One region of the Pseudonocardia sp. ICBG601 genome, then DNA from elsewhere that is predicted to be linked to it. Evidence: riboswitches for the same ligand, from Rfam matches in the RefSeq annotation. Region 1 holds a riboswitch; each other region holds the start of a gene.
What was found. A riboswitch is a leader RNA that binds a small molecule or an ion and turns the genes downstream of it on or off. The one in region 1 is predicted to bind cobalamin.
Positions count from the first base shown of each region.

Region 1 (5,539 bases):
GTATCACCTCGGATGGCTGGGCCCGCTGGTGCGACGGTGGACGTCCTGACCTGCGGATCAGGTCAGCAGGTCGTCCAGGTCACCGTTGATGGAGTGGTCGACGACCGGGCGGACGGTCTCGAACGTGCACTCCTTCGGGTTGCCCGGGGTGCAGGCGTCGCCGAGGACGTGGTTGGTGATCCGGTCGACGTCGGCCGCGTCACCGATGATGGTCGGCGCGTTCTCGTAGAACTTGGTCGGGCCGATGCCCAGCCGGTTCTTCGAGTAGGTGTCCTGCTTGACGTCGGCGAACTTCTCCGGGATGCCCACGTCGCGCAGCAGCCGGATGGAGGCGGCGAGCGCGGCGTCGGCGGCCTGCGGCTTGGTCATGCCGCGGGTGTCGACACCCATCGCCTCGGCGATGTCGGCGAAGCGCTCGTAGACGACCGGCATGTTGAACGCCCACACGCGGGGCAGCGCGATGGCGTTGTTCAGGCCGTGGTGGGTGTCGTAGAACGCCGACACCGCGTGGCTGATCGAGTGGATGATGCCGAGGCCACCGGAGTTGAACGCCTGGGCGGCGATGTACTGCGCGTACATCATGCCCTCGCGGCCGGAGAGCTCCTGGCCGTTCCAGACGGCCTTGCGCAGGTTCTGCGAGGTCAGCTTGATGGCGTGCAGGGCGTTGCCCAGCGACGGCTGGAAGTCCAGACGCGAGACGTAGGGCTCCGAGGCGTGCGCGAGCACGTCGAACCCGCACTGCGCGGTGTAGTCGATCGGGCAGTCGTAGTACAGCACCGGGTCGTCGATCGCGAGGGTGGTGACCGACTGGTCGTCGAACGCGACGTACTTGTGCGGGTTGTCGGGGTCGGTCGTGGTGTCGGTGATGACGTAGGCCCACGAGGTCTCCGAGCCGGTGCCGGCCGTGGTGGAGACCGCGATGTGCGGCGGGTTGGACGGGTTCTCGGACTTGTTGAAGCCCTCGAACTCGTTGACGTTGCGGCCGTCGTGCGCGACCGAGATGCGCGCGCCCTTGCAGGCGTCGTGCGAGGAGCCGCCGCCGATGGAGACGAAGGAGTCGCAGTTGTTCTGCTGGTAGAGGCCCACAGCGTCCATGACGTTGTAGTCCTTGGGGTTCGACTCGACCTTGTCGTACAGCACGACCTCGAGGCCGTGGTACTTCATCGACTCGACGATCTTGTTGACGATGTCGGTGCCGCGCAGGCCCGACGTCATGACCAGGGTCTTCTTGAAGCCCAGCTTCAGGGCCTCCGGGCCGATGAGCTCGTGCGACCCCGGACCCATGAGCGCACGGGGGAACGGGTGGAACTCCTTGATGGGGAACGGCTTGAGCAGCTCGTCTACCTGCATGTCAGCCCTTTCTGAGGCAGGTGGATGGGTCGAGACCGCACGCTATGACCCCTGTGGCCGCGGGCACAGGGGTGATCGCCATTACCCCTCGGGAGACCGGGCAGGTTCCCCCTCCGAACGGAGGGGCGCAGGGTGAGGTCGCCCTCGACCCGGGTGACGGGGAGGGTGTGAAAGTAATGCCAAACTATGGCAACAAGGATCGTTCGGCAACAGTTCGGCCGTCGGGCCCGGGGTAGTGTCGGGTCGCCGACGGTTCGTGCCGGCCCGGGAACGGGGCGTCACGAGGCAAGAGGGAACCCGGTGGGAATCCGGGACTGCCCCGCAGCGGTGAACGGGAACGACCGCCGTCAACAGCACTGGGAGCCATCCCGGGAAGCGACGGCCAGTAGGTCTGAGCAGTGTGCCCGTGAGTCCGAAGACCTGCCGCCGGTGCGTGCGCCGTCCGGCGTGCGCGGATCCGTGGCCTCGCGGGAGGGCCGGGCGGACGACCGGGCACCGCCGTGCCCGGCGGTCGCAGGCGCCCCGTGCCGGCGACGGGTCCTCCACCGCACTCGCGAGGAGAGAGGGCCGTGAGCATTCCTTCCAGCAGCACCATCGGCAGCACCGTCCTGGGGTACCCCAGGATCGGACCGGACCGGGAGCTCAAGCGGGCGACCGAGTCGTACTGGGCCGGGCGGACCGACGCGTCCGCACTGCACGACGTCGCCGCCGGGCTGCGCCGCGACACCTGGACCGGGCTGCGTGACGCCGGGCTCGGCTCGGTGCCGGGCAACACGTTCTCGTTCTACGACCACGTCCTGGACACCGCGCTGGCGGTCGGGGCGGTGCCGGAGCGCTTCGCCGGCGTCACCGACCCGCTGGAGCGGCTGTTCGCGATGGCCCGCGGCCGCACCGGCGCCCCGGCCTGCGAGATGACCAAGTGGTTCGACACGAACTACCACTACCTGGTCCCCGAGGTCGGCCCGGACACCCGGCTCGCGCCGGGCAGCCGCAAGGCCCTCGACGAGTTCCGCGAGGCCCTGCGCAGCGGGATCACCACCCGCCCGGTGCTGGTCGGGCCGGTGACCTTCCTGCTGCTGTCCAAGCCGGCCGACGGCGCACCGGAGGGCTTCCGCCCGCTGGACCTGCTCGGGCCGCTCGTCGAGGTCTACCGCGACCTGCTCGCCGAGCTCGCCGAGGCGGGTGCGGAGTGGGTGCAGCTCGACGAGCCCGCCTTCGCCGCCGACCGGACGCCCGAGGAGGTCGCGGCGCTGCGCCGGGCCTACGACCGGCTCGCCTCGGCGACCCGGCGGCCCAAGATCCTCGTCGCGTCGTACTTCGGGGAGCTGGGACCCGCCCTGCCCGCGCTCGCCGCCACGGCCGTCGAGGGGCTGGCGCTCGACCTCGTCGCGGGGGCCGCCGACCTCGACGCCCTCGACCCCGGAGGCCCGGCGGTGCCGGGGCTGGACCGGAAGGTGGTGCTGGCCGGCGTCGTCGACGGGCGCAACGTGTGGCGCACCGACCTGGACCGGGCGCTGGCGACGGCGCAGCGGCTGGTCGGCGTCGCGGGGCGGGTCGAGGTCTCGACGTCGTGCTCGCTGCTGCACGTCCCCTACGACCTGGCCGCCGAGACGGCCCTGCCCGGCGACGTCGTCGACATGCTGGCGTTCGCCCGGCAGAAGGTCACCGAGGTCGTGCTGCTCGGACGCGCCCTGCACGAGGGACCCGACGCGGTCGCGGCGGAGCTCGACGCCGCACGGGCCACCCGGGAGCGGGTCGCCGCCACCGCGCGCCGCGACGAGCGGGTGCGGTCCCGGCTCGACGCGCTCGGCCCCGACCACTACCGGCGCAGCCACGGCGACGTCCGGGCGAAGGTCCAGCGCGAGGCGCTCGGCCTGCCCGTCGTCCCCACGACGACGATCGGCTCGTTCCCGCAGACCGCGCAGATCCGGCGCGACCGGGCCGCGCACCGCTCCGGCACGATCGACACCGGCACCTACACCGAGCGGATGCGCCAGGAGATCGTCCGGGTGGTGCGGCTGCAGGAGGACATCGGGCTCGACGTCCTGGTGCACGGTGAGCCCGAGCGCAACGACATGGTCCAGTACTTCGCCGAGAACCTCGACGGCTTCGCCACCACCGACCACGGCTGGGTGCAGTCCTACGGCTCGCGGTGCGTGCGCCCGCCGATCCTGCACTCGGACGTGTCCCGGCCCCGGCCGATCACGGTGGAGTGGGCGCGGTTCGCCCAATCGCTGTCCGACGCGCTGGTCAAGGGGATGCTGACCGGCCCGGTGACGATCCTGGCCTGGTCGTTCGTGCGTGACGACCAGCCGCTGGGCGACACCGCCCGGCAGGTGGGGCTGGCCCTGCGCGACGAGGTACTCGACCTGGAGGCCGCCGGGATCCGGATCATCCAGGTCGACGAGCCCGCACTGCGCGAGCTGCTGCCCCTGCACGAGCGGGACCGGCCCGCGTACCTGGACTGGGCGGTGGACGCGTTCCGGCTGGCCGTCGGGGCCGTCACCGACGCCACCCAGATCCACACCCACCTCTGCTACTCCGAGTTCGGCGAGGTGGTGGGGGCGATCGACGGGCTCGACGCCGACGTCACCACCGTCGAGGCGGCCCGGTCGCGGATGGAGGTGCTGGCCGACCTCGGGCCGGGGGTCCCGCGCGGGCTCGGCCCGGGCGTCTACGACGTCCACTCGCCCGAGGTGCCCGGCACCGACGAGCTGGTCGAGCAGCTCGGCGCGGCCCTGCGCCACATCGGACCGGACCGGCTGTGGGCCAACCCGGACTGCGGGCTGAAGACCCGCGGTGAGACCGAGACGGTGGCGGCCCTGACCAACCTGGTCGCCGCCGCCCACCGGGTCCGGGACTCGGCGACGACCGGCTGAGCCCGTGTCGCGACGCCCCGCGGCTCCCCGGCCGCGGGGCGTTGCTCACGCTCCATTGAATGAACAGGTGGTCAGATGTAGTCATATGGGGTGATCGCACGAAAGATGGCCGCGCTGCTCGCGGCCGCCGCCCTGGTGCTGACCGGCTGTGGAGCCGGCGGTGGCGGCACCGGGACCCCGGACCCGGCCGGTGAGCTGACCGTGGCCCTGCAGTTCCCGCCGCGCGCCGACTACGCCTTCGACGCCGACGACGGCGCCCGGCTGCAGTCCCTCGGCGTCGCCGAGACCCTGACCACGGTCGACGCCGAGGCACGGCCCGCGCCGATGCTCGCGACGGCCTGGGAGCAGCAGGGCAACGCCTGGCGGGTCACCCTGCGCCAGGGCGTGCGGTTCCACGACGGCACCCCGCTCACCCCGGACGCCGTCGTCACGGCGCTGCGCTACGTCGCGGGCGTCGAGGCCCCGCCGCGGGCGATCCGGGGCATCGGCTTCGCCATCGCCCCCGACGGCGCCGACGCCGTCCGGATCACCACCACCGAGCCCGACCCGGTGATGCCGCTGCGGCTGTCCAGCGGCAACCTCGGCATCCTCGCGCCCGCCGCGTACGCCGGCGGCGGGGCGCCGGCCTACCTGCGCACCGCGACCGGCCCGTTCGTGCTGGACTCCGTCAGCGGCGCCGACTCCGCGCAGCTGGTCCGCAACGACGACTACTGGGGCGAGCCGGCGGGCGCCGCCCGGGTCACCGTCCGCTACGTCGAGGACCCGCAGGCCCGTGCGCTGGCGGTCCAGTCCGGCGACGTCCAGTTCGCCGAGGGCCTGCCCCAGGCCCAGCTCGACCAGGTCCGCTCGGCCGGGGCCGAGGTCGTCGAGTACCCGAACGCGCGCACCGTGCCGCTGCAGCTCAACCAGTCCGCGGCGCCGTTCTCGGACCTGCGGGTCCGCCAGGCCGTCACCGCGGCGATCGACCGCCCGGTGCTGGCCCAGCAGGTCCTCGCCGGGGGCGCCGCGCCCGCGGCCGACCTGTTCGGTGCGGCCGTGCCGTGGGGCGAGACCGCGCCGCCGCCCGGCGCCGACGTCGCCCGCGCCCGGCAGCTGCTCGCCGAGGCCGGCTACACCGAGCAGAACCCGCTGACCGTGCGGCTGTGGACCTTCCCGAACCGGCCCGAGCTGCCCGCGCTGGCGAACGCGATCCAGGCGATGCTCGGTGCCGCCGGGGTGAAGGTCGACATCACCGTCGGGAACTACGAGGCCCAGGAGCCGAAGGTCCTCGCCGGTGACTACGACATGTTCCTCAACTCGCGCAGCTACCT
Region 1 is NZ_JAHLJA010000148.1:155,573-161,111, reverse strand. Features, by position in the region: gene mdo (NDMA-dependent methanol dehydrogenase) at 58-1,350, opposite strand; cobalamin riboswitch at 1,584-1,793, shown strand; gene metE (5-methyltetrahydropteroyltriglutamate--homocysteine S-methyltransferase) at 1,920-4,229, shown strand; gene KPL57_RS29790 (ABC transporter substrate-binding protein) at 4,320-5,539, shown strand, end outside.

Region 2 (5,539 bases), on a different contig from region 1:
GCGGGGGTGCCGGTGACCGTCGTCCCGGGCATCACCAGCGCCTTCGCCGCACCGGCCGTCGCCGGGACGCCGGTGAGCCACCGCGGGGTGGCACACGAGATCGTCGTCGTCTCCGGGCACGTCGCACCGGGTGACCCGCGCAGCCTGACCGACTGGACCGCGCTGGGCCGGATGACCGGCACGATCGTGCTGATGATGGCCGTGGAGCGGCTCGGGAAGTTCGCCGAGGCGCTCATCACCAACGGCCGCCCGGCCGACACCCCGGTGCTGATCGTGCAGGACGGCACCACGCGGATCGAGCGGTCGGTGCGCGCGACGCTGGAGACCGCCGAGCGCGTCGCCGCCGAGCAGGAGATCAGCCCGCCCGCGATCGTCGTGATCGGGCCGGTCGCCGGTCTGCAGGCGCCCGTCGCCCGCTGACCACGCCGACCTCATTGCACACTGCAACCTTGCAGTGTGCAATCATTGGCGGCGTGACCGACGAGAACGGTGCTGCCGACGAGATCGACGATGTCGTCGACGCGGTGATGACCGCGAGCCGGGCGATGCTCTCCGTGGTCGCCGGGTCCCTGGCCGCCGCGGGGGAGCAGGCCGGCCCGACGGCGGGCGAGGTGACCCTGCCGCAGTACCGCGCGCTGGTCGTCCTGGCCCAGCACGGCACCCGGCGCCCGGCCGACCTGGCCACGGCGCTGACCGTGTCGGCCTCGACGGCGACCCGGATGTGCGACCGGCTGGTGAGCCGCGGCCTCGTCGTGCGCACCCGCACCGGCGACGACCGCCGCGAGGTCGCCCTCGCGCTCAGCCCCGCCGGGCGGACGCTCGTCGACGAGGTCACCCGGCTGCGCCGCGCCGAGATGCACCGGCTGCTCGCGATGCTGCCGGCCGCCGAGCGCACCGCGGTCCGCGACGCACTGCGCCGCTTCGCCGACGCCGCGGGCGAGGTCGGCGAGACCGACTGGGCCGTCGCGCCGGTGCCCGCCGAGGGCGGTGCGCGGTGACCGCGGTCCGCGCGCTGCACCGCGCGCTCGTCGGCACCCGGCCGGGGCTCGTCGGTCTGGCGACGGTCATCGGGGTCGGCGCCGGCATCGGGTCGGTGCTGTTCCACGAGCTGATCCTCGGCGTGACCTGGCTGGTCACCGGGCGGGAGGACTTCTCCGACGCCGGCCGGGTCGCCTCGCCGCACCTGCCCGGGCTGGGCGTGTGGTTCCTGCTGATCGCCCCGGTGCTCGGCGGCCTGGTGTACGGCCCGCTGGTCCAGCGGTTCGCCCCGGAGGCGCGCGGGCACGGGGTGCCCGAGGTGATGTTCGCCGTCGCGCGCAGGGGCGGGCGGATCCCGGCCACCGTCGCCGCGGTGAAGGCGCTCGCGTCGGGGATCTGCATCGGGACCGGCGGCTCCGTCGGCCGGGAGGGCCCGATCGTGCAGATCGGCTCCGCGCTCGCCTCGGCGATCGGGCAGTGGCTGCGGGTGCCCGCCACCCGGCTGGTGCTCATGGTCGCCTGCGGTGCCGCGGGCGGGATCTCCGCGACGTTCGACGCGCCGGTCTCCGGGGTGGTGTTCGGCCTGGAGCTGATCCTGCGGTCGTTCAGCGCCGAGGCGTTCGGCGTGCTGGTGATCAGCTCGGTGGTCGCGAACGTCGTCGCCGAGGTGATCGCCGGCGACCGCGCGATCCTGACCCTGCCGCACTTCGACCTGGGCAGCCCCGCCCAGCTGCCGCTCTACGCGCTGCTCGGGCTGCTCGCCGGGCTGCTGGGCTGGGCCTTCGCCCGGATCCTCTACGTCGTCGAGGACGCCTGTGACGCCGTCTGGCGCGGCCCGGAGTGGTTGCGCCCGGCCGTCGGCGGGCTGCTGCTCGGCGCGCTGCTGCTGGCACTGCCCCAGATGTACGGCGTCGGCTACCCCGTGCTGGAGGCCGCGATCGGTGGCCGGTACGTCGTCGGGTTCCTGCTCCTGCTCGTCGTCGGGAAGATCCTCGCGTCCAGCCTCACCATCGGCATCGGCGGGTCCGGCGGTGTGTTCGCGCCGTCGCTGTTCGTCGGTGGCACCGCCGGGACCGCCTTCGGCTACGCCGCCGCGGCCCTGTTCCCGGCGCTGGACCTGCACCCCGGCGCGTTCGGTCTGGTCGGCATGGCGGCGGTGTTCGCGGTGGCCGCGCACGCCCCGATCACCGCGGTGCTCATCGTGTTCGAGCTGACCGGCGACTACGCCCTCATCCTGCCGCTGATGGCCGCCGTCGTCCTGGCCACCGGCCTGTCGAACCTGGTGTCGCGGGACAACATCTACACGCTCAAGCTGCTGCGACGCGGGATCGACCTCGCCGCCGACACCCCGACCGACGAGGCACTGCGCCGGGTCGTCGTCGCCCAGGTGATGCGTCCCGCCGACGGCACCCCGCCCGGCCCGGAGCTGCCCGCGCTGGACCCGGCCGCCCCGGTGCACGACGTCCTCGGGGTGCTCGCCGCGCACCGGGGAGCCGCGCTGCCCGTGCGGGAGCCGGACGGGCCGCTGCTCGGGACGCTCGCCGAGCACGACCTGCTCGACCATCTGCGGGGGGTGTCGGGGCGGGGGACGGTTGACCACTGACCCGGTCGCGTGATGGGCTCCCCGACGACGACGGAACAGGAAGCCGGTGCGAATCCGGCGCGGTCCCGCCACTGTCACCGGGGAGTGCCCTCCCCACACCGGTGCCACCGCCCGCGAGGGTGGGAAGGCCGGGGAGGGCGTGGGGATCCGGGAGCCAGGAGACTGCCCGTCGTCGCGGATTCCCACTGGTGAGGGCGCGGACCCTCGAGGAGGACATGCGATGAGCCACGACCTGGTGGTGCTCGGTACCGACCCGTCCGGCGACGGCGCACCCCGCCCGGGTGCCCACGTCGCGGACCTGCTGGCCGACGCCGAGACCGTCTTCGCCTTCCCCCAGGCCGAGTCGACGGCCCTGTTCTACGCCGAGGCGTGGCGGGTCGAGCCGGTCACCCCGCGTGACGCCGTCGCCCGGATCGGGGCCTGGGCCGCCGCCGGACCCGCCGGCGGCGCGGTGCTGCTGGTCGGGGGCGACCCCGCGGCCGACGCCGCGCTCGGTGCGGTCCTCGACGGGCTGGCGCGCACCGTCCCGGCGTTGCGGGCCCGGGTCGCCGAGGGCAGCCGCGTCGCGCCGCCGCACCGCAGCCCGCTGATCGGCTGAGCCCGCCGGCGGGACGGCGCGCTCAGGCCCGCCAGCTGCCCAGCGGGTCGGCCCGGGTGAGGTCGGGGTCGGCGGCGTCGAGCGTGCGGGTGCGGCCGGGCCCGGTGTAGGCGGTCTCGAAGCGCACGGTGACCCGCCCGTGCCCGGCGCCCTGGACCCAGCCGTGGCCGTGCTCGGGGTGTGCGACGTCGTCGCCGGCGCGCCAGGGCCGGTCCGGGTCGGGTTCGCGGTCGGGGCGGCCCGGGCGGACGGGGCCGGGCACGTCGCCGGCGCCCGTGGTCGCGTCGGCCCCCGCGGTACCGCCGGTCCCCGCAGGACTGTCGGCCCCCGCGGCCGCGCCCGTCCCTGTCCTCGCGTCGGTGTCCGGAGGTGCGTCGGTGTCCGGCGGTGCGTCGAGCACGGCCACCCCCGCCGCGCCGGCCGGGGCGTCGGCCGCGGGTGGGGGGTCGAGGGCCGAGGCCGTCGTCCACCCGTTCTCCGAGGGCACCGCGTCGAACAGGGCCAGCGGCGGCTCGTCGCCGAAGCCGGACACCGACACTCCCAGCAGCCGCACCCCGCCCTCGCCGACCGCGCCCTCGGCCAGCCGGCGCGCCACCGCGACCAGGGTCGCCAGGTCCCGGGTGCCGAACGGGGTCGTCTCCGACCGGGTGTGGGTGGTGAAGTCCCCGGTCCGCGCCTTCACGGTGACGGTGCGGGCGGTCCGACCGTCGGCGACCAGCCGTCGGTGCACGGCGACGCAGATCGACTCCACCGCGGTGTGCACCGCGCTCATCGCGGTCAGGTCGGCGTCGAAGGTCGTCTCCGCGCTGATCTGCTTGGCGGCGCCGCGCGGGGCGACCGGACGGTCGTCGATGCCGCGGGCGAGACGGTGCAGCTCGGACCCGATCGCGCTGCCCAGCACCCCGGCGACCTCGCGGGCGTCCATAGCGGCGAGCTGCCCGATCGTCTCGATCCCGATCTTCCGCAGCGCCTCGCCGGAGACCGGCCCGATGCCCCACAGCGACCGCACCGGCAGCGGGTCGAGCACGGCCGCCTGCTCGGCGTGGGCGATCACCCGCAGCCCGTCCGGCTTGGCCTGCTCGGAGGCGATCTTCGCGATCTGCTTGCCCGACCCGGCGCCCACCGAGGCGGGCAGCCCGGTGCGGTCGCGCACCGCGCCGCGCAGCCGGGTGCCCCACTCCCGCACCTGGTCGGGGGAGGCGCCCACGAGGTCGGGCGGCTCCACGAACGCCTCGTCCACCGACACCGGCTCCAGCACGGGGGAGAACTCGCCGAGGACGGCCATGACCTCCTCGGACAGCGCCTTGTACAGGGAGAACCGGGGCGGCAGGACCGTCGCGTGCGGGCAGCGCCGCCGCGCCTGGCCCATCGGCATCGCCGAGCGTGCCCCGAACACCCGGGCCTGGTAGCTCGCCCCCGCGACGACGCCGCGCGGTCCCGCGCCGCCGACGAGGACCGGACGGTCGGCCAGGGTGGGCCGGGTGAGCTGCTCGACGGAGGCGAAGAACGCGTCCATGTCGAGGTGCAGCACCCAGCGGTCGGCCGCCGCGGTCACTCCATCATCACCCGTGCATCGTGCCCCGGCGCACCGACAGGATCGCGTCGCCGTCGGCGACGGTGACGGCCGGGGCCACCGGTCCCGCCCCGGCGACGGCGCCCGGGTGGTCGTCGAGGCCGGTGGGGACGTCGGTGACCCACCAGCTCCCGGCGGTGCCGGTCCAGTCCAGCACCCGGGCCGGGCTGTGCGGCGGGGACAGGGTGATCGCGTCCATCGGGCTCGACAGGCCCTCGCCGGTGGCCTTGAGCAGCGCCTCCTTCCGGGTCCAGGTGACCAGGAAGCCGGTCCCGTCGGGCGTCCCGGCGGCGAGCTCGGCGGGGGACAGGGCGTGCCGGACCAGGCCGTCGAGGCCGGACAGGGGGCGGTGTGCCTCGACGTCGACGCCGACCGGCCCGGTCCCGACCGCGACACCGACCAGCGCGCCGGAGTGGGTGAGGGAGAAGCCGGGGTCGTCGCCGCGCCCGGCCAGGCGGGGCTTGCCGTGCGGCTCCCCGCAGCGGCAGGTCCGGTCGAGGACCAGCTCGGCGGGGTCGGCGTCGAGCCGCTCGGCGAGCACGAGCCGGGCCAGCGCGTGCGCGGCGAGGTAGCGGGCGCGGTCCTCGGGCCGTCGCAGCGCGACGAGCCGTTCGCGTTCGTGGGCGTCCAGCAGCGCGACGAGGTCGGCGCGGGCGCCGGGATCGGCCGGGGCGGCCCACCAGACGGTGACGGTCACGGCGTCCAGCCTCCCACGTCGCACCCCCGTCGGGGCGCGCCGCCGGGAGTGATCACGGACCGGGCACACGAAGGGTCGCCCGTCGGCGTC
Region 2 is NZ_JAHLJA010000043.1:7,224-12,762, reverse strand. Features, by position in the region: gene cobA (uroporphyrinogen-III C-methyltransferase) at 1-420, shown strand, start outside; gene KPL57_RS15630 (MarR family winged helix-turn-helix transcriptional regulator) at 474-998, shown strand; gene KPL57_RS15625 (chloride channel protein) at 995-2,581, shown strand; cobalamin riboswitch at 2,578-2,767, shown strand; gene KPL57_RS15620 (hypothetical protein) at 2,802-3,179, shown strand; gene KPL57_RS15615 (DNA polymerase IV) at 3,202-4,734, opposite strand; gene KPL57_RS15610 (4'-phosphopantetheinyl transferase superfamily protein) at 4,742-5,449, opposite strand.
Region 2: linked by a shared signal. The riboswitch ahead of KPL57_RS15620 (hypothetical protein) and the one ahead of metE (5-methyltetrahydropteroyltriglutamate--homocysteine S-methyltransferase) in region 1 are both predicted to bind cobalamin.

Region 3 (5,539 bases), on a different contig from region 1:
CCGGCCGAGCGCGAGGATCTGGGCGAACCCGGTGTAGAACCACATGCCCTCGAACACCACGTAGAAGGCGACCAGGTCGCGCAGGAACGCGCGGTCGTTCTCCGGGGTGCCGGTGCGGAAGTCCGGGTCGGACAGCGCCTGGGTGTAGCGCAGCGCCCAGGCGTCCTTCTCGGTGATCGACGGGACGGTCCGGTAGGCGTTGAACAGCTCGCCCTCGTCGAGCCCGAGGGACTCGCACACGTACTGGAACGTGTGGGTGTGCACCGCCTCCTCGAACGACTGCCGCAGCAGGTACTGGCGGCACTCGGGGTTGGTGAGGTGGCGGTAGACGGCGAGCACGATGTTGTTCGCGACCAGCGACTCGGCGGTGGCGAAGAAGCCGAGGTTGCGGGTGAGCATCAGGCGCTCGTCGTCGGTGAGGCCGCCGGGGGAGCGCCACAGCGCGATGTCGGCCTGCATGGCGACCTCGGTCGGCATCCAGTGGTTGGCGCAGCCGGCCAGGTACTTCTCCCAGGCCCAGGTGTACTTGAGCGGCAGGAGCTGGTTGACGTCGGCCCGCGCGTTGATCATGCGCTTGTCGTCGGCGTCGATCGGAGCGGCACCGCGGGCGATCTCGCCGAGCCCGCTGGTGTCGGCGCCCGTGTGGCGGTCGGTGGTCGGGGTGCTCACTGGCAGGCCTCGCAGTCGGGGTCGTCGACCGAGCAGGCGGCGCCCGGGTCGAGATCGGGGGCGGTGACGGGGACCGCGGGCACGGTCGCCGCGGGCGACGGTGCCGGGGCCGCCGGGGCGGGGGAGGCCGCGGGGGTGCTGGGCACGCCGGTGAGCCGGCCGTCGGTGCCGGTGAGGGTGGACTTCTCGACGGCCGTCGCCGCGCGGGTGCGCAGGTAGTAGGTGGTCTTGAGGCCCGAACGCCAGGCCAGGCGGTAGAGCTCGTCCAGGGCGCGGCCGCTGGGGGAGGCCAGGTAGAGGTTCAGCGACTGGGCCTGGTCGAGCCATTTCTGCCGGCGCGACGCCGCGGCCACGAGCCGGCTCGGCTCGATCTCGAACGCGGTCGCGTAGAGCTCCTTCAGGTCGGCGGGGACCCGGTCGATCTCGGCCAGCGACCCGTCGAAGTACTTCAGGTCGGCGACCATCACCTCGTCCCACAGCCCGCGCTCCTTGAGGTCGCGGACCAGGTGCGGGTTGATCACGGTGAAGTCGCCGGACATGTTGGACTTCACGTACAGGTTGAGGTGGATCGGCTCGATCGACTGCCCGACCCCGCAGATGTTCGAGATCGTCGCCGTCGGGGCGATCGCGAGCACGTTGGAGTTGCGCATTCCCTGGGTGCGGACCTTCTCCCGCAGTGTGTCCCAGTCCAGCGTGGACGACCGGTCGATCTCGAGCTCGCCGTCGCCGCGGGCGGCGGCCAGCAGGTCGAGCGAGTCCAGCGGCAGGATCCCGCGGCTCCACAGCGACCCGTCGAAGCTGGCGTAGCGGCCGCGCTCGACCGCCAGGTCCGACGACGCGGTGATCGCGTGGAAGCTCAGGAGCTCGGCCGAGGTGTCGGCGAACTCGACGGCCGCGTCGCTCGCGGGGGCGATGCGCTGGACGAACAGCGCGTCGGAGAAGCCCATCATGCCCAGGCCGACCGGGCGGTGGCGCAGGTTGGACCGGCGGGCCTCGGGGATCGTGTAGAAGTTGATGTCCACGACGTTGTCGAGCATCCGCACCGCGGTCGTCACCGTGCGGCGGAGCTTGTCCGCGTCGAGCCCGTCGCGCGTGACGTGCGCGGCGAGGTTCACCGAGCCGAGGTTGCAGACCGCGACCTCGCCCTCGTCGCCGGCGCGGGTGTTGAGGGTGATCTCGGTGCACAGGTTCGACGAGTGCACCACCCCCGCGTGCTGCTGCGGGCTGCGCAGGTTGCACGGGTCCTTGAACGTGATCCACGGGTGCCCGGTCTCGAACAGCATGGTCAGCATCCGCCGCCACAGCTCGACCGCGCGCACCGTGCGGTGCACCCGGACCTCGCCGCGCGCCGCGGCCGCCTCGTACTCGCGGTACCGCTGGGCGAACGCGGTGCCGTAGAGGTCGTGCAGGTCGGGCACCTCGTCCGGGGAGAACAGAGTCCACTCGGCGTCGGCCTGCACGCGGCGCAGGAACTCGTCGGGCACCCAGTTCGCGGTGTTCATGTCGTGGGTCCGGCGGCGGTCGTCGCCGGTGTTCTTGCGCAGGTCGAGGAACTCCTCGATGTCGACGTGCCAGGTCTCCAGGTAGGCGCACGCCGCGCCCTTGCGCTTGCCGCCCTGGTTCACCGCGACGGCCGTGTCCCCGGCGATCTTGAGGAACGGCACCACCCCCTGGGAGACGCCGTTGGTGCCGCGGATGTGCGCGCCGAGGCCGCGGACCGGGGTCCAGTCGTTGCCGAGCCCGCCGGAGTACTTGGCCAGCAGCGCGTTGTTCCGGTAGCCGCCGAAGATCGACTCCAGGTCGTCGTCGACGGTGGTGAGGAAGCACGACGACAGCTGCGGCCGGTGGTGCCGGAGTTGAACAGCGTCGGGGTCGAGGCCATGAAGTCGAAGCTCGACAGGACCTCGTAGAACTCGATCGCCCGGGCCTCGCGGTCGATCTCGCGCACCGCCAGTCCCATCGCGACCCGCAGGAAGAACGCCTGCGGCAGCTCGAAGCGCACGCCGCGCTCGTGCAGGAAGTAGCGGTCGTAGAGGGTCTGCAGGCCGAGGAAGCCGATCTGCAGGTCACGGTCCGGGCGGAGGGCGGCGGTGACCCGGTCCAGGTCGAAGGTCGCGAGCTCGGGGTCGACCAGGCCGATCGCGATGGCGTGGCGCAGGTAGTCCTTCGTGTAGGACGCGTACCGCTCGGTCATCGTCGCGTGGTCCGGGGTCTCCCGGGTGCCCGCCAGGTGCGAGACGGCCTCGGCGCGGAGCCGGTCCAGCAGCAGCCGCGACGCCACCAGGGAGTACGCGGGCTCGCGCTCGACCAGGGTGCGGGCGGCCAGGACCAGGGCCTGGGCCAGCTCGTCGGCGGTGATGCCGTCGTAGACGGTGCGGTCCAGCTCGGCGAGCACCGGCTCCGGCGCGACGTCGTCGATGCCGTCGCACGCCTCGCCGAGCACCGCGGCGACCCGGTCGCGGTCCAGTGGGGTCCGGCTGCCGTCGGGCCCGGTGACGTGCACGACCGGCGCGTCCGACGCGCGGTCCCCGCCGTCGCGTTCCCGGGCCCGTGCCTGCTGCTCGCGGTAGAGCACGTAGGAACGGGCTACCTTGTGGTGGCCGCCGCGCATCAGGGCGAGCTCGACCTGGTCCTGGATCTGCTCGACGTGCACGGCGTGCGCCGGGTGCCGGGTCAGCGCCGCGACGACCTGGTCGGTCAGCCCGGCCACGAGGTGGTGCAGCCGCGACGACGTCGCGCCCGAGTCCCCCTCGACCGCCAGGAACGCCTTGGTCGTCGCCACCGAGATCTTCGTGGCGTCGAACCCGGTCTCGGAGCCGTCGCGCCGGATGACGCGCAGGGCCGGGGGTGCTGTTGCCGGTGCAGCGGTGGAAGCCGTCACGGGCTCTCTCCTCGCGAGTCGCCGTCGCCTCCGGGGGCGGGCGCGGTGCGAGGAGGCGGCGGGTCGCGTGTCGTCGGCGGCCCACCGCACCCTGGTGCCGTCCCACGAGGCCCGGAGCAGCGCGCACCGGTCGGTACGCGCACCGGTGGCAGGTCTTCGGACTCACGGGCGCACTGCTCACACCTACTGGCCGTCGCTTCCCGGGATCACTCCCAGTGCTGTTGACGGCGGTCGTTCCCGTTCACCGCTGCGGGGCAGTCCCGGATTCCCACCGGGTTCCCTCTTGCCTCACCGGCCCGGGCGGGCCGGTGAACCACCAGTGGTCTGGACACTACATCTTGTGGGCGGAGCTACTCCATCCCCCCCATCGGTGCGGATGCAACCCCCCTCGGTGACCGGCGGTCCGGGGTCAGCCCGCCGCCCGCCCCTCGGCCGTCGCCCGGGGGCCGGGGGTGAACACGTGCCCCGCGAGTGCTGGCGGGACGGCGGCGAGTCCCGGCCCGCCGGCGCGCACCCAGGCCGCGACCGCGTCCGTGGTCGCGGCGTCCAGGACCGCACGGAGCCAGACCGGCCGGGCGCCCGCCCGGCGGGCCCCGGGCGCCGGGGCGACCACCAGGACGTCGGAGTCCGCGCACGGGCCCAGGCACTCGCTGGTGCGCAGCCGGGCGTGCCCGGCCAGGCCGTCGGTCAGCCGGTCGAGCAGCCGGTCGTGGTGGTCGCGGTCGAGGCCGGGGTGCTTGCGGCCGGAGCCGCAGCAGCACCCCCGGCAGGCGGTGACGGCGGGGAGGGCGGACACGCCCCGACCCTACGTGACACCTGACGAACTGTTCAGGTGATCACGGCGACGACGGGTGTCCGGCGGCACCGGCCCGGCGGACGGTCGTGGTCGACGAGGCGCGGCGGGTAGGCAGGGCCCGCCGTGGGGTACTCCGCCGCCGACCGTTCCACCATCGAGAGGGAGATCCCGTGAGCCACCACGTCCTGGACGCCGCCGGCGTCACCACCCCGGCCGCCGTCGTCGAGAAGCTGCACGACGCCGCCCGCGCTAGCACCGCCTGCGCCTCGGCGATGGTCGCCTCCGGCGGGATGGAGACCGAGGTCCTGCTGGCGCTCGACGCCGCCGACCTCTGCACCGCCGCCGCGGCCGTGCTCGGCCGCCGCACCGGGGACAAGGCCGTCGGCGAGGCCGCCGCCTCGGCCGCCGCGCTGGCCTGCGAGGCGTCCGCCGCGGCCTGCGGCGCCCACGCCGACCACCACGAGCACTGTCGGCTGCACGCCGAGGTCACCCGCGAGACGGCGGCGCTGCTGCGCGAGCACGCCGGCGCCTGAGGCCCGGCGGGCGGTGCCGTGGCCCTGCCGTGACCCGGCTGCGGCACGGCCCGTCCTGCGGCCGGGAGCGGTTCGGAGCCCCGCCCGCAGCGGGTCACCCCATCCGCAGCCGGTGGAACCGGGCCCAGGTGGCGGTGTCCGGCCGGGCGGGCTCGACGCCGGTCAGGTCGGCGGACACGCCGACGTGCTCGTCGCCCGAGGACCAGACGGTCGAGCGGTCGCGCAGCAGGAGCTGGGCGCGTCGCAGGGCCTCGACCCGGCGTGCCTCGTCCGGCACCCCGCGCGCGGTGGCGAGCAGGGCACCCACGTCGGCCCGTCCCGCCGCGGCCGGTGCGTCGTCCTCGCCCGCGGTCGCGACGGGCGGGGCGTCGTCGGCGGGGTCCGGGCCCGCGGCCGCGCGCAGGTACAGCGGGAGCGGGGTCGCCGCGGCCCGGCGGAACCGGATGCCCGGGGTCGGGGCGGCGTCGGGCGGGTCCGGCTCGCGTGGCGTGCAGGTCAGCCCGATCTCGGCGAGCTGTTCCACGACGGTGTCGGCGGCCGGGCGCGACATCGGGTCGAACGGGTCGAACAGCAGCGGCACCTCCAGCCGGTCCGCGCCCGCCGCCGCGACGAGCTCCCGCGCGCGGGCGACGTCGCGCTCCACCGGCGCGAACCCGGCCG
Region 3 is NZ_JAHLJA010000153.1:71,494-77,032, reverse strand. Features, by position in the region: gene KPL57_RS53740 (ribonucleotide-diphosphate reductase subunit beta) at 1-669, opposite strand, end outside; partial or broken gene KPL57_RS53735 (ribonucleoside-diphosphate reductase subunit alpha) at 666-3,550, opposite strand; cobalamin riboswitch at 3,680-3,883, opposite strand; gene KPL57_RS53730 (hypothetical protein) at 3,960-4,346, opposite strand; gene KPL57_RS68160 (hypothetical protein) at 4,379-4,501, opposite strand; gene KPL57_RS53725 (four-helix bundle copper-binding protein) at 4,517-4,879, shown strand; gene KPL57_RS53720 (ABC transporter substrate-binding protein) at 4,974-5,539, opposite strand, start outside.
Region 3: linked by a shared signal. The riboswitch ahead of KPL57_RS53735 (ribonucleoside-diphosphate reductase subunit alpha) and the one ahead of metE (5-methyltetrahydropteroyltriglutamate--homocysteine S-methyltransferase) in region 1 are both predicted to bind cobalamin.

Region 4 (5,539 bases), on a different contig from region 1:
GCTGTCCGCCGAGGTCGAGGTCATCGACGCCTCGAAGATCCCCTACGGCCGCGCCATGGCCCAGGAGCGGATCAACGAGCTGCTCATCTCCCACGCCCGGGCCGGGAAGTTCGTGGTCCGCCTCAAGGGCGGTGACCCGTTCGTCTACGGCCGGGGGTTCGAAGAGGTCCAGGCGTGCGCCGCGGCGGGGGTGCCGGTGACCGTCGTCCCGGGCATCACCAGCGCCTTCGCCGCACCGGCCGTCGCCGGGACGCCGGTGAGCCACCGCGGGGTCGCGCACGAGATCGTCGTCGTGTCCGGGCACGTCGCGCCGGGTGACCCGCGCAGCCTCACCGACTGGACCGCGCTGGGCCGGATGACCGGCACGATCGTGCTGATGATGGCCGTGGAGCGGCTCGGGAAGTTCGCCGAGGCGCTGATCTCCAACGGCCGCCCGGCCGACACCCCGGTGCTGATCGTGCAGGACGGCACCACCCGCATCGAGCGGTCGGTCCGCGCGACGCTGGAGACCGCCGAGCAGGTGGCGACCGAGCAGGAGATCAGCCCGCCGGCGATCGTCGTGATCGGGCCCGTCGCGGGGCTTCAGGCGCCCGTCGGGGGGTGACCCCGACGACTCGTTGCACACTGCAAGTTTGCAATGTGCAACGATCGGTGGCGTGACGGACGAGATCGATGACGTCGTCGACGCGGTGATGACCGCGAGCCGGGCGATGCTCTCCGTGGTGGCCGGATCCCTGGCCGCCGCGGGGGAGCAGGCCGGCGGGACGGCGGGCGAGGTGACCCTGCCGCAGTACCGCGCGCTGGTCGTGCTGGCCCAGCACGGCACCCGGCGCCCGGCCGACCTGGCCACGGCGCTGACCGTGTCGGCGTCGACGGCGACCCGGATGTGCGACCGTCTGGTGAGCCGCGGCCTCGTCGCGCGCACCCGCACCGGCGACGACCGCCGCGAGGTCGCCGTCGCGCTCAGCCCGGCCGGGCGGGCGCTGGTCGACGAGGTCACCCGGCTGCGTCGGGCCGAGATGCACCGGCTGCTCGCGACGCTGCCCGCCGCCGAGCGCACCGCGGTCCGCGACGCGCTGCGCCGCTTCGCCGAGGCCGCGGGCGAGGTCGGCGAGACCGACTGGGCCGTCGCGCCCGTGCCCGCCGAGGACGGTGCCCGGTGACCGCGGTCCGCGCGCTGCACCGCGCGCTCGTCGGCACCCGGCCGGGGCTCGTCGGCCTGGCGACGGTCATCGGGATCGGCGCCGGCATCGGGTCGGTGCTGTTCCACGAGCTGATCCTCGGCGTGACCTGGCTGGTCACCGGCCGGGAGGACTTCTCCGACGCCGGCCGGGTCGCCTCGCCGCACCTGCCCGGGCTGGGGGTCTGGTTCCTGCTCGTCGCCCCGGTGCTCGGCGGCCTGGTGTACGGCCCACTGGTCCAGCGGTTCGCGCCGGAGGCCCGCGGGCACGGGGTGCCGGAGGTGATGCTCGCCGTCGCGCGCCGGGGCGGGCGGATCCCGGTCACCGTCGCCGCGGTGAAGGCGCTCGCGTCGGGGATCTGCATCGGCACCGGCGGCTCCGTCGGCCGGGAGGGCCCGATCGTGCAGATCGGCTCCGCGCTCGGCTCGGCCATCGGGCAGTGGCTGCGGGTGCCCGCCACCCGGCTGGTCCTCATGGTCGCCTGCGGCGCCGCGGGCGGGATCTCCGCGACGTTCGACGCCCCGATCTCCGGGGTGGTGTTCGGCCTGGAGCTGATCCTGCGGTCGTTCAGCGCCGAGGCGTTCGGCGTGCTGGTGATCAGCTCGGTGGTCGCGAACGTCGTCGCCGAGGTGATCGCCGGGGACCGCGCGATCCTGACCCTGCCGCACTTCGACCTGGGCAGCCCCGCCCAGCTGCCGCTCTACGCGCTGCTCGGGCTGCTCGCGGGGCTGCTGGGCTGGGCCTTCGCCCGCATCCTCTACGCCGTCGAGGACGCCTGCGACGCCGTCTGGCGCGGCCCGGAGTGGCTGCGCCCGGCCGTCGGCGGGCTGCTGCTCGGCGCGCTGCTGCTGGCGCTGCCCCAGATGTACGGCGTGGGCTACCCGGTGCTGGAGGCCGCGATCGGCGGCCGGTACGTCGTCGGGTTCCTGCTCCTGCTCGTCGTCGGGAAGATCCTCGCCTCCAGCCTCACCATCGGCATAGGCGGGTCCGGCGGCGTCTTCGCGCCGTCGCTGTTCGTCGGCGGCACCGCCGGGACCGCCTTCGGCTACGCCGCCGCGGCCCTGTTCCCGGCGCTCGACCTGCACCCCGGCGCGTTCGGCCTGGTCGGCATGGCGGCGGTGTTCGCGGGGGCCGCCCACGCCCCGATCACCGCGGTGCTCATCGTGTTCGAGCTCACCGGCGACTACGCCCTGATCCTGCCGCTGATGGCCGCCGTCGTCCTGGCCACCGGCCTGTCCAACCTGGTGTCGCGGGACAACATCTACACGCTCAAGCTGCTGCGACGCGGGATCGACCTCGCCGCCGACACCCCGACCGACGAGGCGCTGCGCCGGGTCGTCGTCGCCCAGGTGATGCGCCCCGCCGACGGCACGACGCCCGACCCGGAGCTGCCCGCCCTGGACCCGGGCGGCTCCGTGCACGACGTCCTCGGGGTGCTCGCGGCACACCGGGGCGCCGCGCTGCCCGTGCGGGAGGGGCCGGACGGGCCGCTGCTCGGGACGCTGACCGAGCACGACCTGCTCGACCATCTGCGGGGAGTGGCCGGGCGGGGGACTGTTGACCGCTAACCCGGTCGCGTGATGGGCTCCCGGCCGACGACGGAACAGGAAGCCGGTGCGAGTCCGGCGCGGTCCCGCCACTGTCACCGGGGAGTGCCCTCCCCACACCGGCGCCACCGCCCGCGAGGGTGGGAAGGCCGGGGAGGGCGTGCCGATCCGGGAGCCAGGACACTGCCCGTCGTCGCGGATTCCCACTGGTGAGGGCGCGGACCCTCGAGGAGGACATGCGATGAGCCACGACCTGGTGGTGCTCGGTACCGATCCGTCCGGCGACGACGCGCCCCGCCCGGGTGCGCACGACCTGCTGGCCGAGGCCGAGACGGTCTTCGCCTTCCCGCAGGCCGAGTCGACCGCCCTGTTCTACGCCGAGGCGTGGCGGGTCGAGCCGGTCACACCGCGCGACGCCGTCGCCCGGATCGGGGCCTGGGCCGCCGCCGGGCCCGCCGGAGCCGCGGTGCTGCTGGTCGGGGGCGACCCCGCGGGCGACGCCGCGCTCGGCGCCGTCCTCGACGGGCTGGCCCGCACCGCCCCCGCGCTGCGCGCCCGGGTCGCCGAGGGCAGCCGCGTCGCACCGCCGCACCGCAGCCCGCTGATCGGCTGAGCCCGCACGGGGCCCGGGCTCAGGCCCGCCAGCTGCCCAGCGGGTCGGCCCGGGTGAGGTCCGGGTCGGCGGCGTCGAGCGTGCGGGTGCGTCCGGGGCCGGTGAGCGCGGTCTCGAACCGCACGGTGACCCGCCCGTGCCCGGCGCCCTGGACCCAGCCGTGGCCGTGCTCGGGGTGGGCGACGTCGTCGCCGGCGCGCCAGGGCCGGTCCGGGTCGGGTTCGCGGTCGGGCCGGTCCGGGCGGAGCGGGCCGGGCACGTCGCCGGGCTCCACGGTCGCGCCGGTCCCGGTGGCTGCGTCGCTCTCCGGGGGTGCGTCGAGCACGGTCACCCCCGCCGCCGCGGCCGGGCCGGCGGCCGCGGGCGCGGAGTCGGGGGCCGGGGCCGTCGTCCACCCGCTCTCCGAGGGCACCGCGTCGAACAGCGCCAGTGGCGGCTCGTCGCCGAAGCCGGACACCGACACCCCCAGCAGCCGCACCCCGCCCTCGCCGACGGCGCCCTCGGCCAGCCGCCGGGCCACCGCGACCAGGGTCGCCAGGTCCCGGGTCCCGAAGGGGGTCGTCTCGGACCGGGTGTGGGTGGTGAAGTCCCCCGTCCGCGCCTTCACCGTGACGGTGCGGGCGGTCCGGCCGTCGGCGACCAGGCGCCGGTGCACGGCGACGCAGATCGACTCCACCGCGGTGTGCACCGCGCTCATCGCGGTCAGGTCGGCGTCGAAGGTCGTCTCCGCGCTGATCTGCTTGGCCGCGCCGCGCGGGGCGACCGGACGGTCGTCGATGCCGCGCGCCAGGCGGTGCAGCTCGGACCCGACGGCGCCGCCCAGCACCCCGGCGACCTCGCGGGCGTCCATCGCGGCGAGCTGTCCGATCGTCTCGATCCCGATCTTCCGCAGCGCCTCGCCGGAGACCGGCCCGATGCCCCACAACGACCGCACCGGGAGCGGGTCGAGCACGGTGGCCTGCTCGGCGTGGGCGATCACCCGCAGCCCGTCCGGCTTGGCCAGCTCGGAGGCGATCTTCGCGACCTGCTTGCCCGACCCGGCGCCCACCGAGGCGGGCAGCCCGGTGCGCTCGCGCACCGCGTCGCGCAGCCGGGTGCCCCACTCCCGCACCCGGTCCGGGGAGGCCCCCACCAGGTCGGGCGGCTCCACGAACGCCTCGTCGACCGAGACCGGCTCGAGCACCGGGGAGAACTCGCCGAGGACGGCCATGACCTCGTCGGACAGCGCCTTGTACAGCGAGAACCGGGGCGGCAGGACGGTCGCGTGCGGGCAGCGCCGCCGCGCCTGGCCCATCGGCATCGCCGAGCGGGCCCCGAACACCCGCGCCTGGTAGCTCGCCCCCGCGACGACGCCGCGCGCTCCCGCGCCGCCGACCAGGACCGGCCGGTCGGCCAGCGTGGGCCGGGTCAGCTGCTCGACGGAGGCGAAGAACGCGTCCATGTCCAGATGCAGCACCCAGCGGTCGGCCGCCGCGGTCACCTCACCATCACCCGTGCATCGTGCCCCGGCGCACCGACAGGACCGCGTCGCCGTCGGCGACGGCGACGGCCGGGGCCACCGGTCCCGCCCCGGCGACGGCGCCCGGGTGGTCGGCGAGACCGGTGGCGACGTCGGCGACCCACCAGCTCCCGCCGGTGCCGGTCCAGCCCAGCACCCGGGCCGGGGCGTGCGGCGGGGACAGCGTGATCGCGTCCATCGGGCTCGACAGGCCCTCGCCGGTGGCCTTGAGCAGCGCCTCCTTGCGGGTCCAGGTGACCAGGAACCCGGTGCCGTCGGGCGTGCCCGCGGCGAGCTCGGCGGGGGAGAGGGCGTGCCGGACCAGGCCGTCGAGGCCGGACAGCGGGCGGTGCGCCTCGACGTCGACGCCGACCGGGCCGGTCCCGACCGCGACGCCGACCAGCGCGCCGGAGTGGGTCAGCGAGAAGCCGGGGTCGTCGCCGCGCCCGGCCAGGCGCGGCTTGCCGTGCGGCTCCCCGCAGCGACAGGTGCGGTCCAGGACGAGCGCGGCGGGGTCGGCGTCGAGCCGCTCGGCGAGCACGAGCCGGGCCAGGGCGTGCGCGGCGAGGTAGCGGGCACGGTCCTCGGGCCTGCGCAGTGCGCGGAGCCGCTCGCGTTCATGGGCGTCCAGCAGCGCGACGAGGTCGGCGCGGTCGCCGGGATCGGCCGGGGCGGCCCACCAGACGGTGACGGTCACGGC
Region 4 is NZ_JAHLJA010000152.1:402,929-408,467, reverse strand. Features, by position in the region: gene cobA (uroporphyrinogen-III C-methyltransferase) at 1-604, shown strand, start outside; gene KPL57_RS52280 (MarR family winged helix-turn-helix transcriptional regulator) at 657-1,163, shown strand; gene KPL57_RS52275 (chloride channel protein) at 1,160-2,749, shown strand; cobalamin riboswitch at 2,746-2,935, shown strand; gene KPL57_RS52270 (hypothetical protein) at 2,970-3,341, shown strand; gene KPL57_RS52265 (DNA polymerase IV) at 3,361-4,782, opposite strand; gene KPL57_RS52260 (4'-phosphopantetheinyl transferase superfamily protein) at 4,829-5,536, opposite strand.
Region 4: linked by a shared signal. The riboswitch ahead of KPL57_RS52270 (hypothetical protein) and the one ahead of metE (5-methyltetrahydropteroyltriglutamate--homocysteine S-methyltransferase) in region 1 are both predicted to bind cobalamin.